DNA from 3 places in the Neobacillus sp. Fa239 genome. Region 2 is predicted to be linked to each of the others. Evidence: riboswitches for the same ligand, from Rfam matches in the RefSeq annotation. Region 2 holds a riboswitch; each other region holds the start of a gene.
The links. A riboswitch is a leader RNA that binds a small molecule or an ion and turns the genes downstream of it on or off. The one in region 2 is predicted to bind cyclic di-GMP.
Positions count from the first base shown of each region.

Region 1: another riboswitch for cyclic di-GMP. It lies ahead of ACZ5XR_RS14550 (anti-repressor SinI family protein); the one in region 2 lies ahead of ACZ5XR_RS05105 (CpaF family protein).
Region 3: another riboswitch for cyclic di-GMP. It lies ahead of ACZ5XR_RS02670 (anti-repressor SinI family protein); the one in region 2 lies ahead of ACZ5XR_RS05105 (CpaF family protein).

Region 1 is NZ_AP041611.1:3,000,984-3,012,057, forward strand. Features, by position in the region: gene ACZ5XR_RS14495 (glycosyl hydrolase family 18 protein) at 1-452, opposite strand, end outside; gene ACZ5XR_RS14500 (Fur family transcriptional regulator) at 764-1,177, opposite strand; gene ACZ5XR_RS14505 (metal ABC transporter solute-binding protein, Zn/Mn family) at 1,191-2,111, opposite strand; gene ACZ5XR_RS14510 (metal ABC transporter permease) at 2,150-2,983, opposite strand; gene ACZ5XR_RS14515 (metal ABC transporter ATP-binding protein) at 2,984-3,766, opposite strand; gene ACZ5XR_RS14520 (L,D-transpeptidase) at 3,945-4,526, opposite strand; gene ACZ5XR_RS14525 (hypothetical protein) at 4,770-4,931, shown strand; gene ACZ5XR_RS14530 (DUF3231 family protein) at 5,235-6,248, opposite strand; gene ACZ5XR_RS14535 (hypothetical protein) at 6,863-7,072, shown strand; gene ACZ5XR_RS14540 (P-loop nucleotide/nucleoside kinase family protein) at 7,414-7,851, opposite strand; gene ACZ5XR_RS14545 (FbpB family small basic protein) at 8,093-8,227, shown strand; cyclic di-GMP riboswitch class I at 8,906-8,992, shown strand; gene ACZ5XR_RS14550 (anti-repressor SinI family protein) at 9,021-9,143, shown strand; gene ACZ5XR_RS14555 (hypothetical protein) at 9,926-10,051, opposite strand; gene ACZ5XR_RS14560 (hypothetical protein) at 10,417-10,638, shown strand.
Region 2 is NZ_AP041611.1:1,086,294-1,097,367, reverse strand. Features, by position in the region: gene ACZ5XR_RS05135 (SDR family oxidoreductase) at 87-956, shown strand; gene ACZ5XR_RS05130 (alpha-amylase family glycosyl hydrolase) at 996-2,507, opposite strand; gene asnB (asparagine synthase (glutamine-hydrolyzing)) at 2,597-4,444, opposite strand; gene ACZ5XR_RS05120 (DUF2777 domain-containing protein) at 4,612-5,175, shown strand; gene ACZ5XR_RS05115 (YisL family protein) at 5,208-5,570, opposite strand; gene ACZ5XR_RS05110 (fumarylacetoacetate hydrolase family protein) at 5,663-6,571, opposite strand; gene ACZ5XR_RS05105 (CpaF family protein) at 6,875-8,008, opposite strand; cyclic di-GMP riboswitch class I at 8,142-8,228, opposite strand; gene ACZ5XR_RS05100 (globin domain-containing protein) at 8,398-8,790, opposite strand; gene ACZ5XR_RS05095 (spore germination protein) at 8,956-9,177, shown strand; gene ACZ5XR_RS05090 (spore germination protein GerPB) at 9,194-9,433, shown strand; gene gerPC (spore germination protein GerPC) at 9,524-10,147, shown strand; gene ACZ5XR_RS05080 (spore gernimation protein GerPD) at 10,137-10,343, shown strand; gene ACZ5XR_RS05075 (spore germination protein GerPE) at 10,324-10,713, shown strand; gene ACZ5XR_RS05070 (spore germination protein) at 10,759-10,977, shown strand; gene addA (helicase-exonuclease AddAB subunit AddA) at 11,006-11,074, opposite strand, start outside.
Region 3 is NZ_AP041611.1:550,577-561,650, forward strand. Features, by position in the region: gene ACZ5XR_RS02635 (MDR family MFS transporter) at 1-963, opposite strand, end outside; gene ACZ5XR_RS02640 (hypothetical protein) at 1,548-1,748, shown strand; gene ACZ5XR_RS02645 (DNA topoisomerase III) at 1,894-4,083, shown strand; gene hutH (histidine ammonia-lyase) at 4,868-6,379, shown strand; gene ACZ5XR_RS02655 (hypothetical protein) at 6,409-6,564, opposite strand; gene ACZ5XR_RS02660 (DnaJ family domain-containing protein) at 6,681-7,058, shown strand; gene ACZ5XR_RS02665 (carbohydrate kinase family protein) at 7,559-8,503, shown strand; cyclic di-GMP riboswitch class I at 8,797-8,889, shown strand; gene ACZ5XR_RS02670 (anti-repressor SinI family protein) at 8,920-9,069, shown strand; gene ACZ5XR_RS02675 (helix-turn-helix domain-containing protein) at 9,145-9,477, opposite strand; gene map (type I methionyl aminopeptidase) at 9,745-10,494, shown strand; gene ACZ5XR_RS02685 (DUF1128 domain-containing protein) at 10,518-10,742, opposite strand; gene ACZ5XR_RS02690 (YtxH domain-containing protein) at 10,974-11,074, shown strand, end outside.

The DNA of each region.
Region 1 (11,074 bases), 1.9 Mb from region 2:
ACATTTTCTATATCTATGTTAATCCCATTCCAATCATTCTTAAGTGCAGATTGGTAAATTTGTTTAATCAATTCCTGAACTTTATATTGATTAGTAAGGAAAGCATGGACATTGTTTTCTGTATCAGTGTTTATTATGATCCGTGCCCAGACCGCTTTCTTTTGTGCTTGTATGGTGTTTGTTTCATTAGAAATGGAAGTAACTTGTAAAGAAAATTGGTCATCGATAGTTGCTAAGACTGGAGTCACAACTTTTAAGTTTTTATAATCAGTTAAGTGTTGAAGATTTTGACTATCTCCTGAGATCCAGCCAATTGTTAAAGAAGATTTTTGTATAGACTCTTGCCCTTTTTGAGATTTTGAGGAAATTTGCTTTTGAGTCGATGCGTTTAATGTCTCCTTAAAACGTTCACCATACCCTGAACTATAAACTATAATAGTGGGGATGATCATTACAATAAAAAAAAGTGAAGAAAGGAATAAAATCCAGAATGACCTATGAAATCGAAGTTTGCTAGAAATATTGTACTTATTAATGTTTCCCTTCCCCCTTTTTCTTTTTCAATATCAGTAATCTTGTAATCGGATTCGATACTTTTAAAACTAAGATTGGTGAAATTGCCTGCATTTAATGTATATGAACATCAGCAGAGGCAAGAACACCAAAACTATTAATTTTCGTCATTCACATCCAACAAAATAGATATAATTACAAATAAAAAAACGTACCAAAAGGCACGTTAAATATTCCCATCAAATTATCCTTATCCACATTCGCTGCAATAACCATATATCTCAAATTTATGACCTGTAATCTTAAAATCCCCAAACATATCTTGTAATATCTGCATTGGGCACATATCCAATTGGATCGTTTTTTTACACTTTGTACAAATCACGTGATGATGATGATGATCTTCTGATGAACAAGAAAAACGATACTGTCTTTCTCCCAGAAACTCCGTTGCTTCTAGTATCCCTAATTCCTCAAGAAGTGAGAGATTTCGGTATACTGTATCAAAGCTAAGACCAGGATAACTATCTTCCATAAAATTCATGACTTCCTTCGCAGGCATGTATCGTTTTTCATTAAAAAATATCTCTAAGATTTTTTCTCTTTTACCTGTATATTTATATCCGTGGTCCTTTAACAGTCTTAAAGCACTATCCACATCCATGAATACGTCCTCCTTACTGAATGCCTAAAGCCTTACCAACTTGATCTAATTGATCATTCATCCACTGCAAATAATTTTTACCCTTGGGCTCTGTTTCAGTTACTTTTACAACTGGAACTCCAGAGGATTTGGCCATTTTTACAAGATTGTCAACTGTCGGACTAGAGTTTTGTATATTGTTAACGAATAGTTTGATATTTTTACCTTTTATATCATTTTGTAATTGACCAACATCTGAAGCGGAAGGCTCAGTGCCGTTATCGATTGCTTTAGAAAACTTCTGATCATTTACTTCCAAATTAAGTGCATTTGCCATGTAATCAAAAACGGGCTCTGAAACATCAATCTTTACTCCAGTAGTTTGTTTCAGTTTTTGGACTTTTTGTCGAAATGGTGCTAACGAATCAATAAATGATTGAGCATTTTTTTGATACGTTTTAGCCTGACTTGGGTCTATCTTTGCCAGATCATTTGCTAGTTTCTTCGCAAGTTTCGGCATTGTATCTGGATTGTACCAGATATGTTCATTATCCCCTTCTTTTTTCCCCATCACATCATCTGCGACTTTGGTGATGGTTTTCGATTTTGAAGAGGAATCAGCATTGATGAGCTTATCCATCCAGCTGTCATATCCGATACCGTTATACACAATCATTTGGGCATTACTAACCGTTCTTGCCGCATCAGGAGTGGGTTCATAGTCATGTGGGTCCGTATTAGGATTGTCTAAAATGGTGGTAACCTCAACATGATCACCACCCACAGATTTTGCAACCTCTCCATAGAAATTCTCTGCTGCAACGATTTTAATTTTCCCAGATGAATTAACTGCGTTTGACGAGTACGAAGAAGTGCCACAGGCACTTAATAGAAATATCAAAGATACGGTTGCCGCAAGACCAGTAATCTTTGAAAATTTGCTTAATTTTATCATATTTTAAGATTCCCCTTAGTACACAGATTTAAGTTTTACTATACAGTAGTAGCTTCTTTAGGTTTCGTTCGCTCATGAAGGGATCTCCATCCAAGGGACATAAAATACAATAAACCCTCAATTGCTGTGATTAAAAAGCTAATTGGCAAGTTAGAATAGTAGCCAACAATCAAACCAACCCAAACTCCAATCAAAGCTATTAACGAGGAAATCAATATCATTCGGCCAATGGAATGAGTTAGGTTACGAGCAGCTGCTGCTGGAGTGGTCATTAGGGTGAAGACCAGTAAAGCACCCACCATTTGCGAAGCTTCTGTGGTTGCGACTGCAAGTAAAAGCAAAAAGCTGATGGAAATAAAACGTATTGGCAAGCCAGCTGCTTGAGCACCCACAGGGTCAAATGAATCAAAATTTAGAATCTTATACCCCAGTGTTAGTAAAAGAATAACGAAAACTGATAGAAGTGAAATTTGCCATACGGCAGTTGAACTTATGCCAAGTATATTTCCAAAAAGAAGTGAAGTCATCGAGTTTGCGTTTTTGGTTGAAAGAGACAAAAACAATAATCCTAGTCCTAAGAACACACTTAAAACCACGCTAATGGATACCTCACGTCTAAAGATCTTCACACCCATCTGACCAATTGCCAGTGCACTTGCAACTGTAAAAAGAAGAAACCCATTTAAGGGGCTAAATCCCATATATACAGCAAAGGCAGAGCCAGAGAATCCAATATGTGAAAATGTATGGGCAATAAATGAGCTATTTCTAGCAATCACGTATACTCCTATTATTCCACACATGATAGAAACAATCGTTCCTGCAATAAAAGCATGTTGCATAAAATCAAATTGAAAAATAAAAAACACCACCTAATCCGCCATCGAATGGATACAAATCGATTTGGCGGTTTCTTTTGTATTTGCAAATGAGACTAGCAAACTAGAACCTGCATGTATAACCTCTACTGGCATCCCATAGAGTTTAGATAAAACAGAGGACTGCATGATTTCATCAACTGTTCCGATAGCATAAGAGCCTTTGGTCATATACAGGATTTTATCCGCATACCTCGAAATCAAGTTAACATCATGACTGATAAATAAAACTGTTATCCCACGTTCACGGCGAATTTGATCCACTACCGATGCAATTGCTTCTTGGGCACCTGGGTCTAAATTTGAAGTAGGCTCGTCAAGTAACAATATTTGCGGGTTTCTCACCAATGCTTGAGCTAAGAAAAGACGTTGGCGTTGCCCGCCTGATAACTTCCCAATTGGTTTTTCTGCAAAATCCATAGCATTAGTCAATTCCAAAGCCTCTTCAACGGTTTTTCTATCTTGGCGAGATAGCCATGGTCTAAATTTATGATGGAGCCCTAAACTGACAAAATTCCGAGCTGACAACGGTGTTTCAGGATCAATTTGTCTGGATTGTGGTACATAGCCAAGAGCAGAAGCATTTGCGATTTCAACTATACCTTCTTGCGGTTTAAACATTTTAAGTAAAACTCTCATAAGCGTAGTTTTCCCTGAACCGTTTGGGCCAATAATTCCTAAAAATTCACCAGATTCAACTGAGAAATTTAGGCTCCGTAACACCCATTTCCCATCAAAAGATACATTTACATTTTTAAGGGTGACTGCTTCAGTCAAATCTACACATCCTTTAAACTAATAATTAAATCGGCATTATTCCTATTTATAAATAGTAACGATTTCGATTTAATATGTCAATTATTTCTCTTTGTAGTATTAAATCAAATGAAAATATTAAAAAGAAAAAGCCAGATAAGAAGAACCTTCTTCTATCTTGGCTTTTTAGTGTAATTTATTAGCTTATAACTACTTTAGTGTTGTATTCTATATTATCATAAATCCATTTTGCATCAGGAATAGCTAGTCGTACACATCCATGTGATGCCTTATGCCCTAGCTTCAATGCCTCACTCTGAATCACATTTCCCTTCTTATCCGTTGCAACCGAATGAAATAAAAACTCCCCATGATTTTTCCACGAAACCCAGTATTTAGCCCCCTCTTTTTCACTGGGATTATAAAAACTTGTCCCCCTTTCCCTCTGGATATTGAAGGTTCCTTCAGGGGTAAATGTGTCGGGACTTGTATCTAGCCCAGTTGAGCATATCATTGTATAGATAATCTTATTTCCGTTCATAATGTAAACCTTTTGTTTTTCTTTAGAAACTTTGATCCAAATGGGAGCGTTTGGAACTAATTCAGGATAGGTCCCTCCAGTAGGCTTTAACCAATTAACAGGTTTAGCCTTATTCTCACTTTTTATCTGATGTTTGTTAGTATGTGTTGGAAAGTAAGAGTTATAAAATCCAAATAGTAAAATGAAACTTCCTAATAAAAGCCCCAAACCTATTTCGAATAATCGAGGAATTTTTTTCATCCTCATCCCTTCTCTCTACTTTAATTAATCATACAAATAAATTTTAAAATATATCTCTATCATAAAACAGGGACTTTTTAACAATTTTTGCACACCAAACCCTGAATTTCTATAATATTCAGAAGGTCTTTCCTGTTCCAAAAATTACTTAAAATTGTCTAAATATTATTTTTTTTGTTAAAATAGGGGGAATTCAAAATTAAACATAAAATATTTTCTTACTAAAATGAGGAGGCTTTTTTAATGAGTACAATCGAAAAAACAATTGATCGTATAAAAACGGAAGGTTTTTCTTCAATAGATGTACAAAAAGCCATATCGAAAATGAGAGAAGAATCTACGAATGAAGTGTCGAAAACAGGTAGTTTGGATAAATATCTTTACTCGTTCTGGGATGAAGAATAGTTCATTAATCAAATTTCGAAAAAATACATAGAATATAGCAGGAAACCAAATCGTGTCTTTTTTCTTTGGTATTAATATTGATACTCTATCTTTTTTTTGGGTATTTACAATGTTTAGTTGAACAAGTTCTTCTCCTTTATTATTGGTTCAATTAAAATGGGGATTGCCGCAGCAATCCCTTCTTAAACATGAGCCCCAGATAGTTTAAAATAAGCGTAAAAGCTTTCTCAAAATACATCCCTCCATATCGAACATTTAGGTGTTAAAAATAACACAAGTTTTATTTTCAGCTACAGAAACAAATCAATTCATTTCTCCTTTTATAATGGCAGCTCGGTCCTCCATTTGCGGAGGTTCTTCAAACCAACCGTGTTTAATCTTAATTTCAATCCCTTCTTGTCCGTAGAAAAATATATCTTTAGCGATTAATGCATTTTTCATGATGATATCGTTTCTCATAGCAAAAAATGCCCCGAAACTATTTCCGACAATACAGAAGCCATTAAGAAGGTATACACAATGCATCATGAGTTTTTCAGAAAATGGTGCAATTGTTGAAGTCGTTACCGTACTTCCAGATGTAGCAGAGAAATGAACATTGCTTTCTAATAGAATTTGTTCAAATGTTTGGATTTGTTTCTTACAAAGGTCTATTCCTTTTACAAAGAATGCTTTTACTTCTTTGGTCTTTGCACATTGGGCAAAACCAATAAGCAATTGCATACCAATATTATTTGATTCAATAGCATGATGAAGAATGCCAAGTTCAAGATCATTTAAAGCCCTTTTGTCAACAAATGGATTAAACCCACCCATATAATTTTTATTTTCAATAAATTCAGTTGTTTTTGGCATGGTCACTTTTGGCGGAAGGGAGAGGATCCCCTTTTCAAGCAGGTACAGTGTAGCTAATTTATAAATTTTGTGGGTGACAGCCGTTAACCCCTCATAAATCGTCATTACTTGGTCGTTATAAGCCATGTTCATATTCATGGTGTACATACCCATACTCACTTCTTTTAAAATACGAAGAAACATGATGTCAAATCCATTGTCCCATAAAGCAGGTGCCTCTAAATTCACGTCTTCTTTTGTAAATCCAACAGGTTTTACAATTCCTTGTTCTTTAAACAACTGTTCCATTTGTAAAACATAATAATTTAATTCCTGCCATAGACCTCCTAAAAGGTTTTTGCCTTGCTGTTCATCTGATTTTTCGATAAAGTATTCCAATATTCTCATAATCATTGTTTTTTCCATGTATGTAAGCCAAAGTGTACCGACCTCTGATGCACTTAAAGGATTGGTTAGAGCCAATACAATTACCCCCATGTGATTTAGCTTTTTGTTTGTATTCTTATATTTCTCGACCAATTTACTAAATATGTTTTAAAAATGTAAATAAATAGGAATTTAAAACAAAAGAACAAAAAAAGCATTGACGACCTTTAAACGCCAATGCCAAAACCCTTTAAGTATACGTTAGGTGTGATAGGACAATTTTTAATTTTGATGTTTTTGTTTTTGTGCTTAACTGCTCGTTAGCACAAGAAGGAAAAAGAACCGCCGCAGGGTTTTGTTCTTTAACTATTACCCGCCCCGTTACTTGAAGAAGAGAATCTTTTATCTCAGTTCTTTATAATCATCGTTTATAATACGGAACACACTTTTCTAAAAGTAATTGAAATCCGTAAATTATGAATGAAAAACCGAAATATGTTAAGAAAATATGTATACTTTTCCAATTAACTAACTTATATACCTTTAATTTTTGAAATACATAATTAAGAGGAAATGCAAGAAGCATATCCATTAAAAAATTTATTGCAACATATCGCTGAAATTTTCCAAATGTTAAATGAAAAATCCACAGTGTTCCTGCGAAGAAGGAACCGAATACATAACATAAATCAGTAAGGATTAATGTTGTCTTGTTCCCCTTAACTATCCAAAATTTATATGGGATTGATAAAGCGCATACACTTAAAACAAGTACGGATGTAAAGGTTGTAACAGGTAAATATTTACAAAATGACTTTTTAGGTAAAAAAATTAGTGAAGCCCCTGATATTAAAACTAATCCTATCCGAATTATTGCAGGAACCATTTTTATACCCCCCTCCTCAAAATATTATTTGTAATACATATTAATTTATCCAATTAGATACTTTAAATTTTTTTACTCGAACCCATTATGGCTTCAATAAGTGCAGTTTCCGCTTGAACTAACCTGACCAGTTAGCGGAACAAGAAAAGATGACCGCCACAACTATCCTTGCCGGAATCCGATTTATCACTCAAGCATCCGGTTTTTTTAAGTCAAATTTTTCACAAACCATAAAGATACTCTATATAAATACCTATATTTTATATAGAATTTTTCCAAATATTTTTAATGCAAAATGGAATTAGAGAGATAAAATACTTATTCATTTTTTAGTTGGAGGTTCTAATATTAGCTTGTTTAGTTATAAGTATAGAATTATTCAAGTTCCTCTGAAGAAGGTGGCTCAAAGATTGGTATCCACTCTTTAAGTTTAGTTTCAGGTATTAAAAAAGTCCCATCTGGATTCTGTTTATTTCTAGTTTTTAGACGTTCAAACAATAACTCTTCAGGTACATCAACAAAATGAATTTTAAATTGAGCTCCTAATTCCTTTGCTCGAGAACGGAACTCGTCTCGTTGACTTCGAACCCAACATCCAAAATCTAGGATAACATCAATGTTTAGAACTAAAATTCTAGCTGCAAGGTCCCACATAAGAGATTCCACAGTATCATGTCTAGCATCATGCTTCGCTTCATCTGATTCCGTCATGTTCTCCCCATAATCATGACCGAATAAACGGATGTGCCATTCCTCAGGAGTAAGACGCACTGCTGAATATTTCTTTTCAAGTTTACGTGCAGGTATCTCCAATCTTTCAAAAAGACAAACTTTTCTTTAAAGTTATATGCCTAAATTAAATAGCTCATCTAAACATCTTCTTAAATAAACCTGCTTCGTTACTTTAATTATTGTTAATTCCATAGGGATAGGTATTTTTTAATATTTCATTTTGTCTAATTTTACAGAATTTTCCCTCTTTATTAAGTATTTTTTAACGATTAGATGATAAACTAATGATCATAATTTAATATCAAGAAAGGTGACAGACCTCATGAGAAAACGAATTATAAACTTTAATAAACTAGTGTTGGATAATAAAAAGGAAATCATCAAAGACCTTGATCTAGTAGATAAAATTGAGAAAAAAATCGAGGAAAAACACTTTAAGCGAATACGACTATCTTAGAGCAACTACATCCTGTTACTCTCTTTTTGTTCTCTGATTATTTTCCGTTGGAGAGAAACTGTCCGGGAAACTAAATAGTTGAAAAATCATCCAATAGGCACCAAGTCATGATACGACTCCGTGCCTTGAATCTTTTAGGAGTGGCCACAAATGGAATCCAAAAAGACGTGTGAATTGCATTTTTTTAGCCCAAAACCGAACCCGTTACCATTTTCAGCCACTCTAAACTTATCCTTTAATTTATCTATTACTACGGACAATTTTCACAGTAGTAAATTCCATCTACTTTATCCTTCCTTAATTCCTCATATAGGAACAACTGGCTACAGCATTCGCACTTAATCAACTCATCAGCACAACCTTCGCATGCTTTCCACTCATAGCCTGTATCTACGATGTTATTTTCTTCGAAATAGTCATTACAAAAGTCACATCGTACATTCTTATCCCCCATAAATTACCTCCCCTTTTATTAAGTGGATTCAAGTATTACTTACCTTTAGTTATGAAACACAAATTGGAGAAATTTGAATTAGCTAAATAAAATATATAAATAAAAGGCAAATAAATTCAAAGTCTTTTTCAGCATCTCCGCAAATATTGTCGAACTATTTCGGTTTTCATTTTGTTCAATATAGTGAACGTTTGTGTTACAATTATTTCAACTTATTAACAATATTTAGAAAAAGGCAAACCCTTCGAAAGATTGGGACGCAAAGCTACGGGTCTAAAGTTATTCATAGCAATGACGGCTGAGCTACCTAAAATAGTAATATTTTAGGAGGTTAATGTAATGACTGCTGCAACAGTTTATGAAAAAGAACTAGACAAAGAATGGGTTGACCTTATTATTAAGGCTCGAAATTTAGGAATTTCTATTGATGAAATTAAAGAATTTCTAAAAAAACAATCTTGACCTTTATTTGGTCTATTTTTTTTCTTCGCCATTTATTTCAAAAAATTATTAGGTATTTTTAACCACTCATTTATTTACATGATGAAAATTCTATTCTAAAATTAAGTCAAGTGTTCTTAATCAAGTACAAATACAACTATAAAAAGAAGGTATTTTATGATATTTCCTTTAATAGAAAAAGCAAATAATATTTAGGACTTTCTCTATGATGATAAAAATAGTTAACAGTAGGCATTTACTAATAATAAGGACTCATATACTAATTATTTGAATTTTAAATTTATGGTACAAGCAGAGTAAAAGCAATTATGGGATATACAGAACAGGGAATGAGGTTAATCTTCATTCCCTGTTCTTATTTATAAAACATAGAATTACAAACAATACTTCACCGTATTAATTTACCTGACGATAGTAACCAGCAAACTCTAACGCTTGATTAACACTGCAGCAATAAAAAACAGTCAACAATCAGTTCATTTTTATTCATTTTCTGTAACAATCTTTTCCCTTTTTCTGCATTTCGACATCCAATTCCATGCTTGTATTTGGCAATATCAACACTTATAATCAATGTTTGAGAAGCTATTTGAGCAATCTTTTCATTGGTAATAATTCATTTAAATAGCCTCCTGGTAGTATTTGTGTCCTTTTTGCCGCCAAGCTTTGGACACTCATTTCTTACCTAGGTGCTTTGTTATATCCAAACCTCATATTTCTTCATTACAGAAATGCTGCCTGTTCAAAAAGAAAGCCCCTCTAAATCCAGAGGGGCTTTTCATTTATTTAATATTTGTTTTATTGGATATAAAATCGAAAAAGGCATGTACAATTTCAATTGATTGAAAAGCAACAAGAGAAAAGGCTGTCATACTAAAGAATATTATAGGAATAATACGTACCCACATTTTCATTGCCTCCTTTAAGAGCTTTTAGCTAATATACCAGGATTTTATGAAAAATAGATTAAAGATAAATAAATAAATTCTAATAACAATCATTGTTGCTCCAAAATTGTAATGAATTTGTTAAGGGATGTACTTATACTAATCTGCCACGTTACTTCAATAAGAAAAATGACCGCCGCAGCGATCATTGCCGGAAAACGTTCTTTCACTCAAGCACCCGTTAGTTTAACAAGCACCTTCCAAATTTAAAAACCCCCGCAATATGATGAATTCGTTTATTTTTTTGAGAATTAATTTGATAATACAAACAAAGATAACTTTATACTCATACTATAAAAATAAAGATCTTTGAAAGTGGTGTTAGAATGACTCAACATATTACAACTGGTCCAGATCCTGGACATCCTGGTTCTTGTAAAGCAAAATATAATCGCCATACCTATTCTAGCTATTTTCCCCAAACCCACACTTCCAATCACAATCCCAATCATATAAGTCCTTATATTAATCAACCAATTATTGGTTATGGTCATTATGGGAATCCATACTGGGGACCACATGGACCTTACTTTCCTTTTTTGTATTAAAATTTAAAGAGTTTGTTGGTATTACCCCATATTAAAGCAATACCCATAGTACACTTAATGCAGCTTTTTTATTTTATCAATTCAACTAATAGTTTAACAAAAACCGCTACCAAAATGTAAATCGGAAAAGAATATATTTATTTCCATTCGTACAAAACATAAATTCCCAAAAGGTGGAATAGCGGTTCAATTAGGAATGATATAACGGCGGAAGTAGAGAAAATTGCTATAAGAAAGCTGATCCATTTTCCACCATATCTTTGGTATACCAAAATAAAAATTACTGGTAAGTAAGTCAAATCAAATGGCACTAAAGGGGGAATAAAAGCCCAGTACAAGCGAATCGGATATGCCCATGCGCATGATTAGTTCCAACCATATCAAATATAAGCGAAATGAATTCAAAAATTAAACCGTAGTTTAAAATCAAATGAGT
Region 2 (11,074 bases):
AGGACAAGATTGTCCTTGTTTTTTTCATAATTTCCACTGTTTTTCTTAAACTAACTAGAGACTCAAAAACTTGGAGGGATTTTCACATGAGCAGTACGAAACAGCCTAAGAATGTTTTCCCGCCGCAGCATCAAAATCGTCAGCCCGGGATTGAAAGTGAAATGAATCCCCTTCCCGTTTCCGTCGATCCAAATTATAAAAGCAGTGGAAAGCTGGCAGGGAAAACAGCGATTATTACCGGAGGCGATAGCGGAATTGGAAAATCCGCGGCCATTTATTTTGCTAAAGAAGGTGCAGATGTCGCGATTATCTATTTAGATGAACAAAATGATGCGGAGGAAACAAAGAGGATAATCGAAGCGGAAGGCAGGCAGTGTTTGCTTTTCGCTGATGATATTGGCAGTGAGGATGTTTGCAAGGAGATTGTCAATCAAGTTTTGAACAGCTTCGGTAAAATTGATATATTAGTGAACAATGCCGCCGAGCAGCATCCGCAGAAGAGTTTGCTGAATATCACAGCGGCACAGCTTGAAAAGACATTCCGAACCAATATCTTCTCCTTTTTTTATATGACAAAAATGGTTCTCCCTCATTTAAAGAAGGGTGCTTCTATCATCAATACAGCTTCCATTACAGCCTATAAAGGACATGAAGAGCTATTGGATTATTCTTCGACCAAAGGGGCGATTGTCAGCTTTACCCGTTCGCTAGCACTGCAGCTGGCATCCCAAGGGATCAGAGTAAATGGAGTAGCGCCGGGCCCCATTTGGACCCCGCTCATTCCATCTACTTTTACTGCCGACCAAGTTGCCCAATTCGGGTCAACAACCGCTTTGGGGAGGGCAGGGCAGCCATACGAACTTGGCCCGGCCTATGTCTTCCTGGCGTCCGATGATTCCTCCTATATAAGCGGGCAAATGATACACATCAATGGCGGGGAGATTGTGAATGGCTAACAAAAACGAGGTTGTCCTAAAAGGACAGCCTCGTTTGTTTTACTTTTCTTCAAATCTTCTTCTTCTCTTAAAAAGAAGCACTAAGAAAATTCCGACTAAAATGTACACAATGGTTAATGAAGCGATTAATGGAATATTTAGTCCTGATTTGTCTGCTAAAACATAAATTTCTGCATTATCACGGTCCAGGATGATCTTATAATGTCCTCTATCCTCATTGACCTTATCCCCGCCTAGAAGCCCGCGAAGCTCTTTTCCGGCTTTAAGCTTGTCTGTTGGGATCGAAACATCTTGAGATTTTTTTGTGTTGTTAATCGCAATAACCGAAGTTTCCCCTTTATAGAAACGTTTATAGACCACCATCCCTGATTTTTCATAAATCACTTCAAACGTACCCCTGGTGAGTGACGGCAATTGGTTTCTTAATTCCCCTAATTTTGTTAAATAATCAATGATGTCTGTGTCCTCCCGAAAGGTCATTTGCTGGCGATTATCCGGGATATTGCCGCCATTTAAGGCAATTTCACTGCCATAATAAACAACAGGAATACCAGGCGTTGTAAATAAATAAACGAGTGCCATTTGCCAGCGTGCGCCTGGTAATTGTCTGTTCTCCACAATATCATGAGTAAATCTTGTTGTATTTTCATTATCAAGAAAATTAGCCGATAAATAGGAGTGAGCAGTCTTATCTAAACCGGCAAACGATTGATCGGTGTTCGCAAAAGCTCCTCTTAAATCATTGCTTAGCTGTCCATTAAACATACTGTCAATACCGACATTTTCATAGTTTTTCAAATCCGGCTGTGTATTTTTGGCCATTTCTCCTATAAGAAAAAAGTTCTTTTTCACACTCTTCACTTCTTTTGAAAAATCACGCCAAAAGGTGACAGGCACCATATTTACCTCTGGCAAACTGTAGCCGTCTATATCGGTTTTCTTGATCCACCATTTTGCCGCGTCAATTAAATACTTTTTCACTGCAGGGTTGTCCTGATTTAGGTCCGGCAAACCGTCTGCCCAGCCATTCTCAAGCTCCTTTTGATTGCTTCCTTTGTGAATGGCAAGTTTAGGATGGAACCAAGTTTGCTTAGCTGGATCGGATACCCACTTTTGATTAGGTGCAACATTATTCGTAACAAAATCAATAATGACCTTCATTTTTCGTTTATGCGCTTCTTTTACAAGTTTTTCAAAAGTCTCGATCGATCCAAAATGCTCGTCCGTTTTATAAAAATCATTAACCCAATAACCATGATAGCCTTTAGAAGCATTGTCAAAGATCGGTGTAAGGCGTATGGCGGTAAATCCCATATTATGAATGTAATCCAGTTTGTCGATGATTCCCTGAAAGTCCCCGCCATTATATGTATTGGGATTCTTTCTGTCTGCATCCCGATTATTTGTGGTGTCGCCATCATTAAAGCGGTCAATCATGATTGAATAAATCGATTCATCCTGCCATAAGCGATTTGCTTTCTTTACTGCTGCATTTGCAGATGCAGATGATAGTAATAGAATTGAAATCATGATGAAAATAACTTTCTTCATATATTTTTCCTCCTCATAAAAAGGGAAGAGGATTCCCTCTTCCCTACATTCATTTTAATCGAAAAATTCCTAAAAATCCAAAAATATCCTCAGTTTACAATGTTAATCTGATAATCTTTAAACCAAGTGTGCAGTTGCACAAAGTAGGCCAATAATTGCGGCCCTGTCATCAGCTGGCCAAACCATGGTTCTTTAAACGCATTTCCACCTGTATCGACAATACTTTGTAAATATTCCCGATTAAAAAATTCGTGTAAAATCGATGTTTTATCCTTTAAGATTTCCTTCATTAATGTTTGTACGGCCGCTGTATACGCTGGATTATGGGTTTTTGGATAAGGACTTTTCTTGCGATATAGTACATCCTCCGGCAATACTCCTTCAAACGCTTTGCGAAGAATACCCTTCTCCCTGCCACGATACATTTTTAAATCCCATGGAATATTCCAAACATACTCCACTAAACGATGATCGGCAAATGGAACGCGGACTTCCAGGCTTGCTCCCATACTCATTCGGTCTTTTCGGTCAAGCAATGTGGTCATAAACCAAATCATATTTATATAAAAGAGCTCGCGCCGCTTAGCCTCTTCCACACTTTCTCCATCCAGCCTCGGTGTTTCATTTATCGCTTCTTGATATTTCGCCATGACAAATTCATTGAGTTTTAATTTATCCTGCCAATGAGATTTTAACAAATTCTGCCGTTCGGAAACGGAACGCATCCATGGAAAACCTGGACGCTCCAGATCTTGTTTTCGATGGAACCACGGATAACCGCCAAAAATCTCATCTGCACATTCCCCTGAAAGACTCACAACAAAATCTTTTTTAATTTCCTTGCAAAACCATAGCAGGGAAGAATCAATATCGGCCATGCCAGGGAAATCGCGAACATGGCAGGCTTCGATTAAATCATGGGCAAGCTGTTCTTGAGAAATGATTTTTTCGTGATGCATCGTTTTATACCGCTCTGACAGCATTTGAATATATATGCTATCGGCAGCAGGCTGAAATTCATTGGCAGCAAAATGAAGATCATTTCCCTCATAATCAATAGAATACGTATGAAGCTGCCCTTTTCCTTGATCACTAAATCCAGTAGCAGCAATTGCCGTAATAATACTGGAATCAAGACCGCCTGATAGAAAGGTACATAAAGGTACGTCAGAAACGAGCTGTCTTGTCACCGCATCTGATACTAAATAACGTACTTTTTCTGCCGTTTCTTCTGCATTTTCATGATGTTCTTCACTCTTCACATTCCAATAACGCCAAACTTTTAAACCATTTTTTGAAAAAGTTAACGCATGGGCTGGCCGGAGTTCTTTAATTCCTTTAAAAATCCCTGATCCTGGTGAACGCGATGGTCCTGCCCCGAAAATATCTGCAAGTCCTTCTGCATCGATTTCCGTTTTGATTTCGGGATGTGCTAAGATCGCCTTGATTTCCGAAGCAAACAGAAAACCTTTTTGGTGCTCGGTAAAAAATAACGGTTTAACACCTAAACGGTCACGGCCGATAAACAACTGTTCCTTTTTTCCATCCCATATCGCAAAAGCAAAAATTCCATTTAAGTGATGGACACATTCTTCCGCCCATTCTATATAGGCAGTTAACAGTACTTCTGTATCAGAATGGCCATTAAACGAATATCCTTTAGTAAGGAGAATTTTACGGATATCTTCAGTATTGTATAACTCACCATTATAACAAATGGTGTAATCAAAACCGTCCTTTTGTTTTGACATTGGCTGCCTCCCGCCTGCTGGGTCGACAACGATTAGCCGCTTATGGCCAAAACCAACATGCGTATTCGTCCAGATGTTTGTTTCATCAGGACCTCTTTTTGCCAATGTATTTGCCATTTTTGTAAGTATATCCGTTTCATATCCTATTACTTTTTGATAATCAATCCATCCGGAAATTCCACACACGATATAATCTCCTTTCAACAATCCAAACTGCTGTTCAAAATTTCATGTTTTATACTATTCAGCCAGCATGGATTGGTTAATTGTCCTAAATATTCCGGATGGTGTTATAAATTTGGAGGAAGATGTCTACAAAGAAGAATGAAAGCAACTGGCACGGAGGTTAAAGGATGAATCGACAGCAGCGAAGAAAACTATACGATAATCAACAAAGAGCTTATATCGAAGGAAGCGTTGAACAAATTAATGACCAATGGATATTTTTTGATGAAGAATCTGAAGAGGCAACCATGCTCGATGATTCGCTTCATCAAGAAATAGAAATTTTTCGAATGAATCGTTGGAAGAAAGGAATTTTGTTTGAATCAGGGAAAATTCGGATTGGCACCGAAACGACAATGCTTCGTGACCATGACCTGATCAGAATTCGGAAGCATTTAGTTTATTCCTTAGAGAGATTATTAGATGGGATTAATGATGATGCATTTTTCCAGTTTGTTACTACGTTAAATTCATTAGGTTTTTCGATTTACGACTGCATCTATTGTTACAATCATCTTTCCTTTCTCTCTGATACACAGCGAAAGGATGGAGTTAATTTTATTGTTTTTGACAATCAGGAACAAATTTGCAATGTTCAACACCATTTCTTCTACTTTGAGAAAGTCAACGACCGCTTTGAATTCACCTTAAATACTGGGAAGAGATTAATTATTGAAAAAATGATTTCATAGCTAAAAAAGCTGCCGATAAGGGCAGCTTTTTTCTATGGATGAAGAAAGGATAACGGTAAAACCGCAAAGCCTAGATAGAAAACTAGTGCAAGGGCCACGATGAACTGAAACCAAAAAACAGAGGTCCTTCTGTTATGGGCAACGCGTGATAAAATCATCTCAACGGTTGCAATAACCCATAGACCGCCTATTACCTTTAAAACATACCATTTTGTTAGATAGGAATAATGATGTGGGAATAGCATAATGCCTGTCCCAATAATCACCAAATAAAGCACCCTGATAATCATTTTTAAAATTTTCGCGCCTTTTTCATTACCTTTTTTCTGTAAGGACAGCGAAACAAAAAATAAGATTAGAGCTATAAGCCATGCGGTAATATGCAGGTGAATCATATATTGCCTCCTTATGTATAGTCGAAACCATCATATCATAGGCAAAAATAAAATACTAAAAAATAAGTCTGAAATTATGACAACTAAAAGAATTAATTCTCAATTGTATTTATTAACGAACCAATTTTTTCAATTGTAATTTCAAGTTGATCTCCCGCTTTTAAAAATTTTGGCGGTTTAAAGCCTTTACCGACTCCCGCTGGTGTACCTGTTGCAATGATATCTCCAGGTTCAAGGGTCATTCCGGCAGATAAAACCGAGATGATCTCTTCAATGGAAAAAATAAAATTTTTCGTATTGGAGCTTTGCCTTACTTCCCCATTTACTTTGGTTTCGATATCGAGTTGATTGGGACTCTCAATCAGGGTTTTATGCACAATCCATGGTCCCATTGGACAAGTGGTATCAAGGCTCTTTCCAATAAAAAATTGCTTATGTCTGGATTGTAAATCCCTTGCAGTTATATCATTGATAATGGTATAGCCAAAAACATAATCAAGTGCTTCTTCCTTTTTAATGGCCCTCCCCTGTTTGCCAAGCACTATCGCTAATTCACCTTCATAATCAAGTTCATTTGTAACCGATTTATGATTAAGTACGACGGAGTTTGGTCCGGTCACCGATGTTGGTGCTTTTGTAAAAACCATCACATGTTCGGGGATATCTTTTGCGCTCCCCATTTCTATGGCATGGTCTGCGTAATTTTTTCCGACACAAAAAATATTTTTAGCGGGCCTTGGAATTGGAGCAAGCAATTCAATATCTGCCAGCGGCAAATAGAGTGATTCTTCATTAGGCTCGCTATGTACCCATTCAAGTAATGCTTTTATCTCATTAATAAAGCCATCACCAAGGGCAATGCATTCAAGCAATGTGGATGGAAATCGGGAATATCCTGATTTTGCTTTTTCTGCCTTCTCAATGGGGAGCACTTTTGTACCATCTGAATGAACAATTCCAACAAATGGTTCATTTTCTTGTCTAAAAGTAACAAATCTCATGTTAATCACCTCAACAATAGTTTAAAAGAAACGGAGCATGCTAACAAATTTGAATTTTTTAATCTCAAAAAAAGACCTTCAGATATTATCTTCAGATCTTTGTAAATCATGTAGAGAATATTCTCAACTAATGCTTTTTTAAAGGCTCCGTTAAACTTGGATGTTGATTTCCGCTCCTGGCGCTCGCTTTCCGCGGGGAAGTCCGGGAGCCTCCTCAGCGCTATCGCGCCTGCGGGGTCTCCCGTGACCGCTTCATCCCGCAGGAGTCGAGTGCCCTCCGCTCCAATCAACGGTTGTAGAAAATCACCATTCGCCTTTTACATAGCTTTTAAATAAAGTCGAAGGTATATTGATTCCTGATTCTTGAATCCGTTCAAGAAGTTTTGGCTTTACACCTGTTGGCATTATTTGACCGATAATTTTACCCTCTGCATTTACCCCATCTTGTTTATAGATAAAGATATCTTGAAGTTTTATATTATCCCCATCCAGACCTTGTACTTCTGTAATGTTTATAATTTTCCTTGACCCGTCTTTTAACCGTGATTGGTGGATGATGATATCAATCTTTTCGACGATTTCTTCACGAATGTCCTTTACCGTCAAGTCCACTCCTGTTAATTGAATCATCGTTTCCAATCTGGAAATCAAATCCATAGGGCAGTTTGAGAGAACAGTAGCAAGAGAGCCTTTAAGTCCGCCCTTCATCATCTGCAGCATATCAAGTGCATCCTCTCCTCGCACTTCACCTATAATGACACGGTCTGGCTTCATCCCAAATGATTTACTAACAAGGTCATGAATCGAATTGCCGCTTTTACTTTCAATACCTGAGTGATTCGATGCAGGTGAAACGACTTGTTCCAGGCCTAATTGAAGCTCAGCTATTTCTTCCACAGTTACGATTCTTTCATCATTCGGAATAAAATTTGAAAGGGTATTTAATGTTGTTGTTTTTCCGGACCCTGTGCCACCGCTGACAAAAATATTTACCTTTGCCTTTACACATGCCTCAAGGAAAATAGCAATCTCTTTTGTAATTGTTCCCAGGTGAATTAATTCATTGATTTGAAGAGGAGCTTTTGGTGATTTTCGAATGGTAAGTGTCGGTCCATTTAATGCCAAAGGGGGTATAATTGCATTAACCTTCGACCCATCGGAAAGTCTGGCATCGATCATTGGCGAGTTTTCGTCTATTTCCCTACCTAGTACATTGGCCATTTTTTTAATGACATTCATCACATGTTCATTATCACGAAAATGTATAGACGATAACATCAATTTACCCTTACTCTCACAATATACCTGGTTTGGTCCATTAACCATGATTTCCGATATATCTTCATCTAATAGGAGCAGATTAATTGGTTCTAATCCTGTCAGGTCGTTAATAAACGCTTTCTGCTCATTTGCATTTGTCATATCCTCAACTTTCACCGAAATTCACCTCCAAGCAATTGAAATACCCCCCTTTTCCGAAAGGGGGGTTGGCTGACACTGGGATCCTACTGAAAAAACATGGGTAGATCCATGTCCATATAGAATACCTGTGGTAAAACACCCTAATTCTTTCGGTAACTGGCTGGCATAGTGACACTGCACTGTAGCCCCTATAGCTTTGCGTCACTGATTTTCATCAGCTTTGCCTTTATCGAGAACCAGTGTTTAATATTCTGACTGATCTCTTACTCACATAATAAATTGTTTTAACGTTATCGAATATCCTACTTTTCCACTATTTAATAGACAAACATACAGGTATTAAGAACTATTTTTAATCTTTTCACCATATAAATATTAATAATTCGTCGAAAATTAATTCAATTTTACTCTTGATCAGGACTATTGACCATAATCCCTGCGACCTGTGTCAAGCGGTCATAAAAAGCAAGGCCGGCAGGATTTTCGTCAAGACCAATTTCCTGAAAGGCTTCTTTCATGCAGCGAAGCCAAGCTTTTGCCCGTTTTGGTGTAACCTCAAATGGCAAATGACGATCCCTCATAGCTGGTGGGCCAAATTCCATGCTGTACAGGGGCGGACCGCCTAGAAATTGTGATAAAAACATTCGCTGTTTCCTCATAATTTCCTGCATATCCCCTTCAAATAAAGGGCTTAAATCTTTATCTGCATATACACGTGGGTAAAAAGCATTAACAAGCTCGTCAATTGTTTCTTGCCCGCCTATTTCACTATAAAGCGTTTTAAATGGGTATTCCATGTTTTTCACCTACTCTTATCTTTACTGATAATTATAAGGTTATTTAGCCTTACATTTTGTGATATATATCACACTAATATCCTTTAAATTATTTTGGGCGAATGAATCACATTACATCCGCCTATACATAAGATAGGTAAAGAAACTAAAAAAAGGGTGTTGCAAATGCCAGCAATTGTCGGAGTAGCGCAAGTCATTACTCTTGGAAGCAGTTCGATATTCCATATTGGTGATGTTTATAAAATTATGCCATTTGCTACTGCAAAAACTTTTTCCGGGGCTGGTTCTTTTAATACGGGCGAGAGATTGGATGTCCACAATCAATTAAGCTCCACCAATACAACAGACCCAGACGTTATTGATCAAGCCAATTTCTTAAATATGTGATGAATGGGTGGTTATGATGAATTTTTACATCCAACAATCGATTCATATCAATTTTATTAAAATTGGCGGGATCACAAATTCCTCTGTCCTTCAAATTGGCAGTGCCGGAATTATTAAACCTGCCGCCTATTTGTATAATACCGGAGGATTTACGGCACCGGCACCGGCTGCAAAAAAACCTGGTGAGGTGTCCGCTCCTTCATCATCCGCCTTACTTGCCCCTTCCGTACCATTACAAGCACCAGTCAGGACGTAAAAAGCAAAATGAGATTTTTACAACTGTATGAAGGCTTTCATGCATATATTTACTTTAGGTGAAAAGGAGAATGACTAATGGGGTGATTTAATGTATCAAGATTTATACCAATACCTTCAATGGCTGCAGATGTATATTCAAACACAAGAAAATAGAATCTCCGCATTAGAGGCGATCATTACGAAAATGAAGGAAGAAATGAAGCAATTAAATGAACGGCAAGCCATTCATGTGGATAAAATTGAATATAAATTTGATCAATTGAAGGTAGAAACACTCGAGGGTACGTTAACCATTGGATTAAATCCAAATGATTTGTCAGGAATCGAGGACTTTGCGGTACAAAATCAATCATTAAACACTCCCGTTACACCTAAGGCACAAATGCAGCGTTCAATGAAAATAGAAGAGGCAATCTATCGCTATTTGGAAGTAGACCTGCCTCAGGTAGTGGAAGAGGCAAAACAAAAATTAAACATTCTCCCAGATGAATCTTACCTTTCCTTCATCAAGGAGGATATTATCAAACAGCTGCCAAACAGGATTGAATATCATTTAAAAGCGAGCCTTGCCCAAAATCGATCAACTCAAAATTCCCCTGAAACCGAGAATATGATTATTGAAACGATAAAGCAGGAAATTCAAAATGGTGTATATGTATTTTTCAATAATCTTCCAGAAAATATGAAAGGAATGAACACAAATGAACTTTGAAGTCTATAATCGGGATTTAGTCGTTGGAAGCATTTATATTACGGGCGTTGCAAGCTCGTCGCTAGTCCTGGTGGGTGATACAGAAACCATTCAGCTCGCCTCCGCATTTGATACACCTGCAGAATCTTTAATAATTGGGCCGTTTGTTCCTTTGCAGCCGGATGTGACCCCGGGATATGCTACAACGAATCTCTAACGTTGACAAATTAAAGGTAATGATTTTATCCTACTCTTCCATCATACAGCTTGGAGATTCCTGTATTACGAATGGATACTCCCGCGCATTAGCCGTTCAAAGAGAAGCTGAAGTGTTTTACGGTAATGAAGGGAATTTCTCCTCTTATTCAGTGTTTACAAAGCCTATTCCGTTACCTCCGATCGATGAACAGATTTCAACTTTCACCCACAATCCCAAACCTGTTATTAAAGTAAATGAAATTGATATCATTGGAATTTCGTCTTCATCGATTTTACATGTTGGAAACACTCGAAATGTCTCTATGGAGGTAAGAATTAAACATATTCGCCAGGAAAATCTGGAAGGGCATGAGCAGGATGTGCGTTAGTTGCATAAAATAACGTGGCAGTTCTAATGAAAAGGATGTTTTTAGATGCCAGCGATAATTGGGCCAGTACAAATCGTTAACGTAGGTGGAGGGGTTGTCCAATTCGGCGATACCGTTTATATCTCCCCAAAGAGCAGCTCCAAGACTTATGGCGGCTCCGGGGGCTTTAATACCGGGGGAATTATCGTAACAAATAACGGGATCAGCGGAACGAATGTCCTTGACACCAATCTCATTGACCAGCCTACAATCGGAAATAATTAAAGAGGATGACAATACGTCATCCTCTTTCCTATTCAATCTTTAACACATGGGCCCCATCAAAGAAAAATAAGTACCTTTCATTGATTTTTCTTTTCCA
Region 3 (11,074 bases), 540 kb from region 2:
TGTCTGCTGAAAAACCAATATGGCAATGGCATAAACAATCGAGGAAAGGACAAATACATTCCGCTCCCTATATTTACTCATCCATTTTGTAACAAACACCGTTGTCAAAGAAACAAGCAAACCATTTTCAGCAAGGACGATCCCAAAGGCCTGTGGACCGTTTACAGAGAAAGACCAGCTTCCAAATGAAAAAAGAGATTGACTTTTTACCATATCCTTAATATAAACGGGAATTAATAAGTCCAATTGCATAAATGTTTGCCCAGCAAGCACACCGGCTATGATAAACAACAAAAATGTTTTGTCTTTAATAATTAACGAATAGTCTCGCAGCTGATTTTGCAAAAAGTAATACCATTTGCCGTCCACATCGATCAAATTCTTTCTTTGAGGGACGGTTTCCCTCGTCCATTTCGCTAAAATCAACCCGAGCATGATGCAGACAATCCCGGCAATCAGTAATAGCTGAAAACGGTATTGTACATAAAAAATAGCTCCGATAATGGGGCCGATGACAACTGCAATATTAATGGAGGTATAAAAAATAGCAAATACATTGCTGCGGTGTTTTTCCTCTACAACATCCGCCACCATCGCCTGGCTGGCCGGCCAATAAAAGGAACCAAATACACCGGCAATCGCGAAAGAGATAAAACCAATCCATGGCGACTGAAACCATGGTGAACTCGCAAAACCAAAGGTAATAAACGAAAGCCCCTGACCAATGGAAGATAGAACCATCATCCGCTTTCGGCCAAATCGGTCAGCACAGTATCCGCCCATCAGATTGGCAATGACTGAAAAAGCTTGTGAAAAGACCAATAAAAACCCTGCTTTATTCTTCCCGAATTCATCTGCAAAATAAATGGTCAAGAACGGAAAGAACATCCAAAAGGTTATGTTCATCATCGCTTCACTAAATAAGCGTACCTTTAAATTCGGATCCCAATCTCTAATCCTCATAAAAAATCCTCGTTTCTCATTTTGTCCTTCACTATCTTACTATTTAATTGGGAAAATTCATATAAAAAAAATTTGGGTCCTGGTGCTCTAAATGCCCGAGGAGAGTGATTTTCTATGGAGGGAGTCATTAAGGAGCGGTCTAAATGCCCGCGGCGTGGAATTTTTCAAGGAAGGGGTAATTAAGAAGCGGTCTAAATGCCAGCGGAGGGGAATTTTTCAAGGAACGGGTAATTAAGAAGCGGTCTAAATGCCAGCTGAGGGGAATTTTTCAAGGAACGGGTAATTAAGAAGCGGTCTAAATGCCAGCGGAGGGGAATTTTTCAAGGAACGGGTAATTAAGAAGCGGTCTAAATGCCCGAGGAGGGGAATTTTCCAAGGAACGGGTAATTAAGAAGCGGTCTAAACCCCCGATGAGAGGAATTTTTTAAGGAAGGGGTAATTAAGAAGCCGTCTTAATGCCCGAGGAGTTTTATATTTCAAGTAAATGGTAAATAAGAACCGGTCTAGATGCCCGTGGAGGAGAAAAAAGAGCATGGACGGTAAAAGCAAAGCGGTTGCATTACCCGTGGAGTAGAAAAAAGAGCATGGACGGTAAAAGCAGAGCGGTTGCATTACCCGTGGAGGAGAAAAAAGAGCATGGACGGTCAAAACAGACCGGTTGCATTGCCTGTGGAGGAGAAAAAAGAGCATGGACGGTAAAAGCAGAGCGGTTGCATTACCCGTGGAGGAGAAAAAAGAACTCGGACGGTAAAAGCAGACCCGATTGCATTGCCCGAACAAAGTGACTTTCCAATGTATTGGTAATTAAGAAGCCCTCTGATTGCCCCAGAAGGAAAATTATGCATTTGAATTTTCGATATAAGAATAACTGAAACCATGAGGGACGTATGCTATATTTATCTAATGGAAACATGAAAGGAAGTATAAAAAATGGCAAAAAATGTTGTAATTGCTGAAAAACCTTCTGTTGCTCGTGATATTGCCCGTGTGCTGAAGTGTAATAAAAAAGGAAATGGGTATCTTGAAGGCGATCAATATATTGTTACATGGGCGCTAGGACACTTAGTCACACTTGCTGACCCGGAAAGCTACGATGTGAAATATAAAACATGGAATTTAGAAGACCTCCCAATGCTGCCTGAGCATTTGAAATTAACGGTCATTAAGCAGACAGGAAAACAATTTAATGCTGTTAAAAGCCAATTGACGAGAAAGGATGTCAGTGAAATCATCGTCGCTACAGACGCTGGGAGAGAGGGGGAATTAGTCGCCCGTTGGATTATTGAAAAAGTAAAAGTCAATAAACCGATCAAACGGCTATGGATCTCATCTGTTACCGATAAAGCGATCAAGGATGGCTTTGCCAACCTGAAGCCTGGCAAGGCCTATGACAATTTGTATGCTTCAGCTGTCGCACGTTCAGAAGCTGACTGGTATATCGGACTTAATGCAACACGCGCATTAACGACCCGATTCAATGCACAGTTGAACTGCGGCCGTGTGCAAACACCAACTGTAGCGATAATAGCTGCCCGTGAAGACGAAATCAAAAATTTCAAAGCTCAAACCTATTATGGAATCGAAGCCCAAACAGCAGATAATTTAAAGCTGACCTGGCAGGATGCAAAAGGGAACAGCCGCAGCTTTGAGAAAGAGAAAATCGATGCGATTGTAAAAAAACTTGGCAAACAAAATGCCATTGTTAAAGAGATTGAGAAAAAGCAGAAGAAGTCTTACTCTCCTGGACTTTATGACTTAACCGAGCTACAGCGTGATGCGAATAAAATTTTTGGTTACTCGGCAAAGGAAACATTAAACATTATGCAAAAGCTGTACGAGCAGCATAAAGTTTTAACATATCCTCGAACGGATTCACGTTTCATCTCTTCCGACATAGTCGGAACGCTTCCAGAACGCTTAAAAGCATGCGCAGTTGGGGAATACCGTTCATTAGCGAATAAGGTTTTAAGCAAACCGATCAAAGCATCCAAAGCATTTGTAGATGACAGCAAAGTGTCCGATCACCATGCCATTATTCCAACAGAAGGCTATGTAAACTTTTCAGCCTTTACAGATAAAGAGCGGAAAATTTATGACTTAGTTATAAAACGATTCTTAGCCGTTTTATTCCCGGCCTTCGAGTATGAGCAATTAACGCTCCGTGCGAAAATCGGTGATGAAAGCTTCGTGGCGAGAGGAAAAACCATTTTAGCGGCTGGTTGGAAGGAAGTATACGAAAACCGGTTTGAGGACGACGAGACAGGAGACGATTTGAAAGAACAGATTCTGCCTCGAATTGAAAAAGGCGATACATTAAACGTGAAACTCATTGCCCAAACATCAGGTCAAACCAATCCACCTGCACGTTTTAATGAGGCGACCTTACTTTCAGCAATGGAAAACCCTGCGAAGTATATGGAAACAAAAAATAAACAGTTGGCAGAAACCTTAAAAGCAACTGGTGGATTAGGGACCGTTGCGACGCGTGCAGACATTATTGATAAGCTATTCAATTCCTTCTTAATCGAAAAGCGCGGCAAAGATATTCATCTTACTTCCAAAGGCCGCCAATTGCTGGATTTAGTTCCAGAAGAGCTAAAATCTCCAACGTTGACGGCAGAGTGGGAACAAAAGCTTGATCAAATCGCTCATGGCAAGCTGAAAAAAGATGTTTTTATTCGGGAAATGAAAAACTACACAAAAGAAATCGTTGCTGAAATTAAAGCAAGTGATAAAAAATACAAGCACGACAATATTTCCACAAAAAGCTGCCCGGACTGTGGAAAACCGATGCTTGAAGTGAACGGCAAAAAAGGCAAAATGCTCGTATGTCAGGACCGTGAATGCGGACATCGTAAAAATGTCTCACGCCTCACAAATGCACGGTGCCCAAATTGTCATAAAAAACTCGAGCTCCGTGGCGAAGGTGAAGGTCAAATCTTCACCTGTAAATGTGGATATCGTGAAAAACTATCTGCTTTCGAAGCCAGAAGGAAGAAAGAATCTGTCGGAAAAGTAGATAAACGAACCGTGCAAAAGTATTTAAAACAGCAAGAAAAAGAAGCAGAGCCCATTAATAATGCTTTTGCAGACGCATTAAAAGGTTTAAAATTCGACTGATTTATAAGAACAGTAAAATACAACGGGTTCATTTTGGGGGCTCATACCTTAATTTGGATAAGGAAATGCCAGAGAATTTAACAGGAAAAAAACATCGTAACGAGTGCTTCTTTGAATAGAGGCACTCTTTTTGTATATGGCTATTTTCGAAATCTTTGTGTTGATTTTGGGTTAGTTATTAAGGACAGTTTAACCGATTTCAAGATAGACATTGTCCTCAAGAGAATTGATTGAGGACAGTTTAACCGATTTCAAGATAGACATTGTCCACAAGAGCGTTGATTAAGGACAGTTTAACCGATTTTAAGATAGATATTGTCCACAAGAGCGTTGATTAAGGACAGTTTAACCGATTTCAAGATAGATCTTGTCCACAAGAGCGTTGATTAAGGACAGCTTTACCGATTTCAAGATAGATCTTGTCCTCAAGAGAGCAAATCGTAAAACCACAGTCTTTTAGTAAAGAACCTTTACTTAAAAGAGGGCAGTGATTTTGATTTTTTCACTAGATTTTCTTGCAATCAGCCTTCTATTTACTATTGTGATAAAGTGTTAGAGTGCTAAAATTTGGAAAAATGCATTGACAATCCTAATTTCCCCCACGTACAATATGTATTATAGGATAATAGAATATTCTGAATGGAATGGTGATTATGAAACATTTAAAAACAGAACGTTATTCAGAAAAACCTATAAATGAGGCTGGAATCCAAATCTAATAGATGATGGAATCCAGCCTCTTTCTTTATTTCTTTATTACACTAAATTAGTAGAGGTGGAAAATATGGTTGTATTAACAGGTCAAAATTTAACATTAAAAGAGATGAAGGAAGTATTATTTCGTGGACAAAAGGTTCAAGCTTCCGAGAAAAGCATGGAAGCAGCGAAAAGGAGCAGGGAAGCGGTAGAAAGAATCGTTTCTGAATCTAAAGTTGTTTACGGAATTACCACCGGGTTTGGAAAATTTAGTGATGTATTGATTGATAAAGATCATGTTGGGGACCTTCAGATTAATTTAATCCGCTCCCATGCTTGCGGGGTAGGGGAACCTTTTCCGAAGGTTGTCGCAAAAGCAATGGTTTTATTACGAGCCAATGCCCTTTTAAAAGGTCATTCAGGAATTAGACCGCTTGTTATAGAAAAGCTGATCCAGCTGGTTAATAAAGATATTATTCCGGTCATACCGCAGCAGGGGTCACTGGGGGCCAGCGGTGATTTGGCTCCGCTTTCTCACTTGGCTTTAGTTCTGGTTGGGGAAGGAGAGGTATTTTATAAGGGAGAACGAATGGATGCATTAGAAGCTCTTCAGCTTGAAGAAATTCTTCCTGTTACCCTTGAAGCAAAAGAAGGTCTTGCTCTAATCAACGGAACACAGGCGATGACAGCAATGGGTGTAGTCGGTTATTTAGAAGCTGAACAGCTTGCCTTTGAAAGTGAGCTTATTTCTTCCATGACAATTGAAGGATTAAATGGAATCATTGATGCATTTGCAGAAGAGGTTCATATTGCCCGCGGATATCAGCAGCAGGTTGATACAGCGGCAAGAATTCGACATTACTTAAGTGACAGTTTACTAACTACTCAGCAAGGGGAGCTGCGAGTGCAGGATGCTTATTCGCTTCGCTGTATTCCACAAGTACACGGTGCAACTTGGCAGGCTCTTGATTATGTTAAAGAAAAATTAGAGATTGAAATGAATGCGGCAACAGACAATCCGCTCATTTTTGATGATGGTGATAAAGTCATTTCCGGCGGAAACTTCCACGGTCAGCCGATTGCTTTTGCCATGGATTTTATGAAAATTGCTGTTGCGGAAATGGCCAATATTTCGGAACGTCGAATTGAAAGATTGATTAATCCGCAGCTAAATGATCTGCCGCCATTCTTAAGTCCGGAACCAGGATTACAATCCGGGGCGATGATCATGCAATATGTGGCTGCCGCGCTTGTTTCTGAAAATAAAACATTGGCCCATCCGGCAAGTGTGGATTCTATTCCATCATCAGCAAACCAAGAGGATCATGTGAGTATGGGAACCATTGGTTCAAGACATGCCCACCAAATTATTCAAAATACAAGAAGAGTTCTTGCGATTGAATTGATTTGTGCGATGCAGGCGGTTGAATACCGTGGAATAGATAAAATGGCCACCCAGACAAGAAAACTTTATGAAAAGGGTCGTGAATCGATTCCTACTATTAACAAAGACCGCATTTTCTCTAAAGATATCGAAAAAGCAGCAGAGGTTTTAAAAACAGTCGACCTATCCAAATTATTGCAGCCCATTGCGAAGTAAAGAAAAAAGGCGTGAATCCTTCACGCCTTTTACTCTTCTTCTACACGATTCTTAAACGCTTCCTGCGTAACGAGAAACTCTTCGTCTCCAGGTGCTCCCTCAGACTTCTTTTCCGCTACACTGTTCTTTGGAAATTCACCAGGATGATTCTTCTTCTTATGATTAAAATGTTCGCCACGTGCCAAACCAAACACTCCTTTCGTCTTCGCTTGTAGCATTCCCAAACAAATATGAATTATTTATTTAGACTCCGTAATTTGATATAATAAACATAGTGAAAACGGTAATAAGGAGGCTTAGCATGGATTTATTTCATATTGTCTCGGAAGACCGCATTAAAAAAGCCTATAAAGACGGGGAATTTGAAAATCTCCCAGGTTTAGGGAAACCAATGGAGATAGAGGATTTGTCTGCTATCCCTGAAGAATTACGGATGGCTTATCGTCTAATGAAAAACGCAGGATTTACAGAGGGCGAAAGCCAATTAAGACAAGAAATGATGACCATTGAGGAATTAATCAAAAAGTGCGATGACAGCACAGAAAAGGCCAGCCTTCAAAATAAATTAAATGAAAAGCTGCTCCGTTATAATCAGCTCATGTCAAAACGCGGAGTGAAAACAAATTCCTCCTTTTTTAAAAACTATGAACAAAAGGTTCAAAATAAGTTTATAAAATAGATGATGATCAGAGGAAAGTCAACAACCAAGTATAAAAAAGCCAAAGAAAAAAAGCTGTCGATATGAATGCCTAATGGTTTCACTCATCGCCAGCTTTTTGTTCTGATTTTGCGGGTTTACACATGCGGTCAAGCAGGAAACCAAAAACAACCATAAAGCCAATAGGTATTGTATAATTTAGGACATGCATTAGAGTCATTTTTAATGCTCACCACCATTTATTTGAATATTAACAATATTAAGTATATTTTTAATTTGTTAACATTATAAGTTAATTGGCACATAATAGACAAATATCTTTAACATGAAAATTTACTGCATACATTTTCATGAAAGTTCACTAACAATACCTTTTAAATTAATTTAGGAAAACGGTTTCAAAAAAGGGGAAAAATCCATTTTTTAACAAAGGGAATTTAATGATTAATATCGTAATTAATATATTGACGGGAAAACATGTCGAAAATTGACTTAACATCATAGTCCCGGGGGTGAAGGTAGTGTCAAAGGTTCTTTGTATTGGCGGTGCAAATATTGATAGGAAAATAAAAGTAAAGAATCATTTAAGGTTTGGAACCTCAAATCCGGCAAACAGCAAAATTTCTGGTGGCGGAGTTGCAAGAAATATCGCGGAAAATCTGGGGAGGCTTGGGATTGATAGTTCCCTATTGGCTTTAATTGGTGATGATTCAGAAGGCAGTTGGCTTTTTGAAAACACCAAAGATTTCGTTGATATGAGTTTGATTGAAATTGTTCCGGGGAAACCTACGGGAACCTATACGGCAGTGCTGGATGAAGAAGGAGAAATGATGGTTGCATTTGCGGACATGGCCATTTACGAGGATGTTAACAAGGAAATGATTGAGAGTAAATGGAAGCATGCATGCCCTGATATCGTTTTGTTGGATACAAATTTTCCTTCAGAGGTCATCCAGCAAATTATCACTCATTGCAGAAGTAAGCATATACCGATTTGTATTGCTCCGGTTTCATCTTCTAAAATTAAAAAATTGCCGGTGTCCCTTGAAGGTGTCAAATGGTTTATCGCTAATCAAAAAGAGGCAGAAGAACTTTCAAAGATTGAAATGAAATGCGAAGGCGATTTTTTTAAAGCGGCAGAAGCAATTTTAAAGAAGGGTGTCGAAAAAGTTGTCATTACCAGAGGGGAGAAGGGATTAATCTTTTTTACAAAGGAAGGCGAAGCGGGGGCATTAGTACCATGTGAAGTAAAGGTGGTCGATGTAACCGGGGCTCGGGACTCACTTATTGCCGGAACTTTATTTGGTTATTTAAAAGGATTAAGCACCGAAGATGCCTGCAAAATTGGACTTTCATGTTCATTGATCACCATTCAGTCAAATGAAACGGTAACCCCTTCATTAAACAATCAAAGCCTTAATGAAGCCTTTCGAAAATATTGTTTTATGGGAACAACTTTTTGCTGATTACATTAAATAATTTAACTGCTTAAAGGAGGAAATTCGACTCGAATTTCCTCCTTTTCCCATTATTCTATTATTCGAAAATGATAAAATCTATAAATTGTCAGAAAAAGAAGATGGGATTTGTAGAAAAATGGAATATTTTGTGTTAAAAAATCGTCTTAAAATGATAAATAAATGACAAAATCCAACACCCTACTAAAAAAGGACTAGATATAATAAACTTATCGATTTTGATAAGTATTTAGTCCTAATAAAAAATTATCTGAAAAATGATGGTTTTCAGTCTTTATTAAAGCAGAAAAAGGCAAACCTTTTGAAAAAAAGGGACGCAAAGCCGAGGATCTAAGGTAAGAAGTTTTCCTTACGATGATGGCCGGGCTGCCTGGAATACGAATTGTATTTTAGGAGTGAGTAGAGTGGTTAAAACGGAGAATATCTTTGAAGTAATGGATGAGGAATGGATGGCATTAATTTTAGAAGCAAAAGATCTGGGAATTACGAAGGAATCCATTCGAGATTTCTTAAATCAAAATGGTGTGCAGGGTTTTTTAGTTGAGAATCGTTAATTACATAAGTAACAAAACAAAAGCATTCTGTATGAGTTGACGCCTTTACAGAATGCTTTCTTGTTTTCAATTCTCTTATTTATCGTTATTATTTTGATTAATCCGCCATTTATTAAATTCAAGGAAATCACGAAACTGGTCTTTAGATACACCGGAATTCATTGCTTCTTTAACAAGATTCATCCAATCACTATCCAAATCATCCTTATTGATTTGTTCATGTATTAAATGATCGGCAGGGATATTCAAGACGGCAGCAATCTTTTCAAGAAACTGAATGGAAGGATTTGTCTGCTTGTTTCTTTCAAGATTACTTAAATATGATTTTGCAACCCCCGCTTGGCTGGCAAGTTCAGAAATGGACATTTTCTTTTCTAAACGGAGTTTTTTTACACGATCACCGATCATTGATTCTCACACACCTAATAATTAATATGAATATGAATATTTTATCAAAAAGAATGAAAAAGTTCCATATTACGAACGATTTATATTGACAAAAAGATGAACATTATTGAAATGATGATATCGGTTTTAATTAAAAATCAATCTTTGAAAAAATGTGTAGATAGGGCTAATATATAAGAGTATCTTTTCAAATTCTGCTGGCACCTATTCATTATTGAACCTTATTAGTTAGAATACATAAAAATAATCAAAAAGGTAGGTAAAAACATGATTGTTTTAAAATCAGAACGTGAAATTGAAGCCATGAAAAAAGCTGGAGAAATTCTCGCTTCATGTCATAAAGAAATCGCAAAATTAATCAAGCCTGGGGTCACTACCTGGGAAATTGAGGAGTTTGTGGATGATTTTTTAAGAAAAAATCATGCTAAACCGGAACAAAAGGGTTATAAGGGCTATGAATTTGCGACCTGTGCAAGTATCAATGATGAAATTTGCCATGGGTTTCCAAGAAAGGAACCTTTAAAGGAAGGCGATATAGTCACAATTGATATGGTGGTGAATTATAACGGCGCCTTGGCGGATTCAGCCTGGTCCTATGCGGTAGGAAGTGTGTCCGAGGAAACGGATCATTTATTGAAAGTCACCAAAGAGGCATTGTATAAAGGAATTGAGCAGTCTGTTCCAGGGAATCGGATTGGCGATATTGGGCATGCTATCCAAAAATACGTTGAGAGTGAAGGGTTATCGGTTGTGCGGGATTTTATTGGCCATGGAATTGGTACAGTTATTCATGAGAAGCCGGATGTGCCGCATTATGGGCTTGCAGGAAAAGGCCCCCGAATTAAAGAAGGTATGGTGTTTACCATCGAACCAATGGTAAATGTCGGCAGATATCAAACGAAAATGGATGATAACGGCTGGACAGCAAGGACGATAGACGGTAAATTTTCCGCTCAATATGAGCATACCATTGCCATTACCAAAGATGGTCCGATTATTTTAACAGAACAAAAGTAAAAAACAGGTCATGTGACCTGTTTTTATTTTTTTCTTAGGTTGCCAAGCTCCTCCACAAGTGCCTGCATTTCATTTGGGCTGAAGGATGGCTTTTTTAATACCATTTCATAAATTTCCTTTAATTCTTCGTACATTTCTTCATCAAAATGAGATGGCTTTATGGCTCCCAAATTTAAAACCTTCAATTTTTCTTTTATTTTTTCGATCATATATTCAACATTTTCAGTAGATTTTTGCGATAGATTCATTCCGGCCACCCTTTCAGAATTAATAATTTCATCTTTTCATTATAACTAGTATATGTCAATAAAAACTTGATTTTACTATCGTAATCAACCACATTAATGGCAATCAACCATAAATATTTCCAAACAGACTTGCATAGAGAAACGGCTTATCGCAAAATGAAGGATGAGATGATTTTAAGAAAAAATTATATTCCGCGAAAAATAAAGTGCTATTAAGGAGGAGAGGTTAAGATGACGAGGAAAAATCAGTTTTGGAAGGGTATGATCTTTGGAGCCATCGCTGGAGGCGCGGTCAGTTTACTCGATAAAGATACGCGCGACGTGATGAAGGA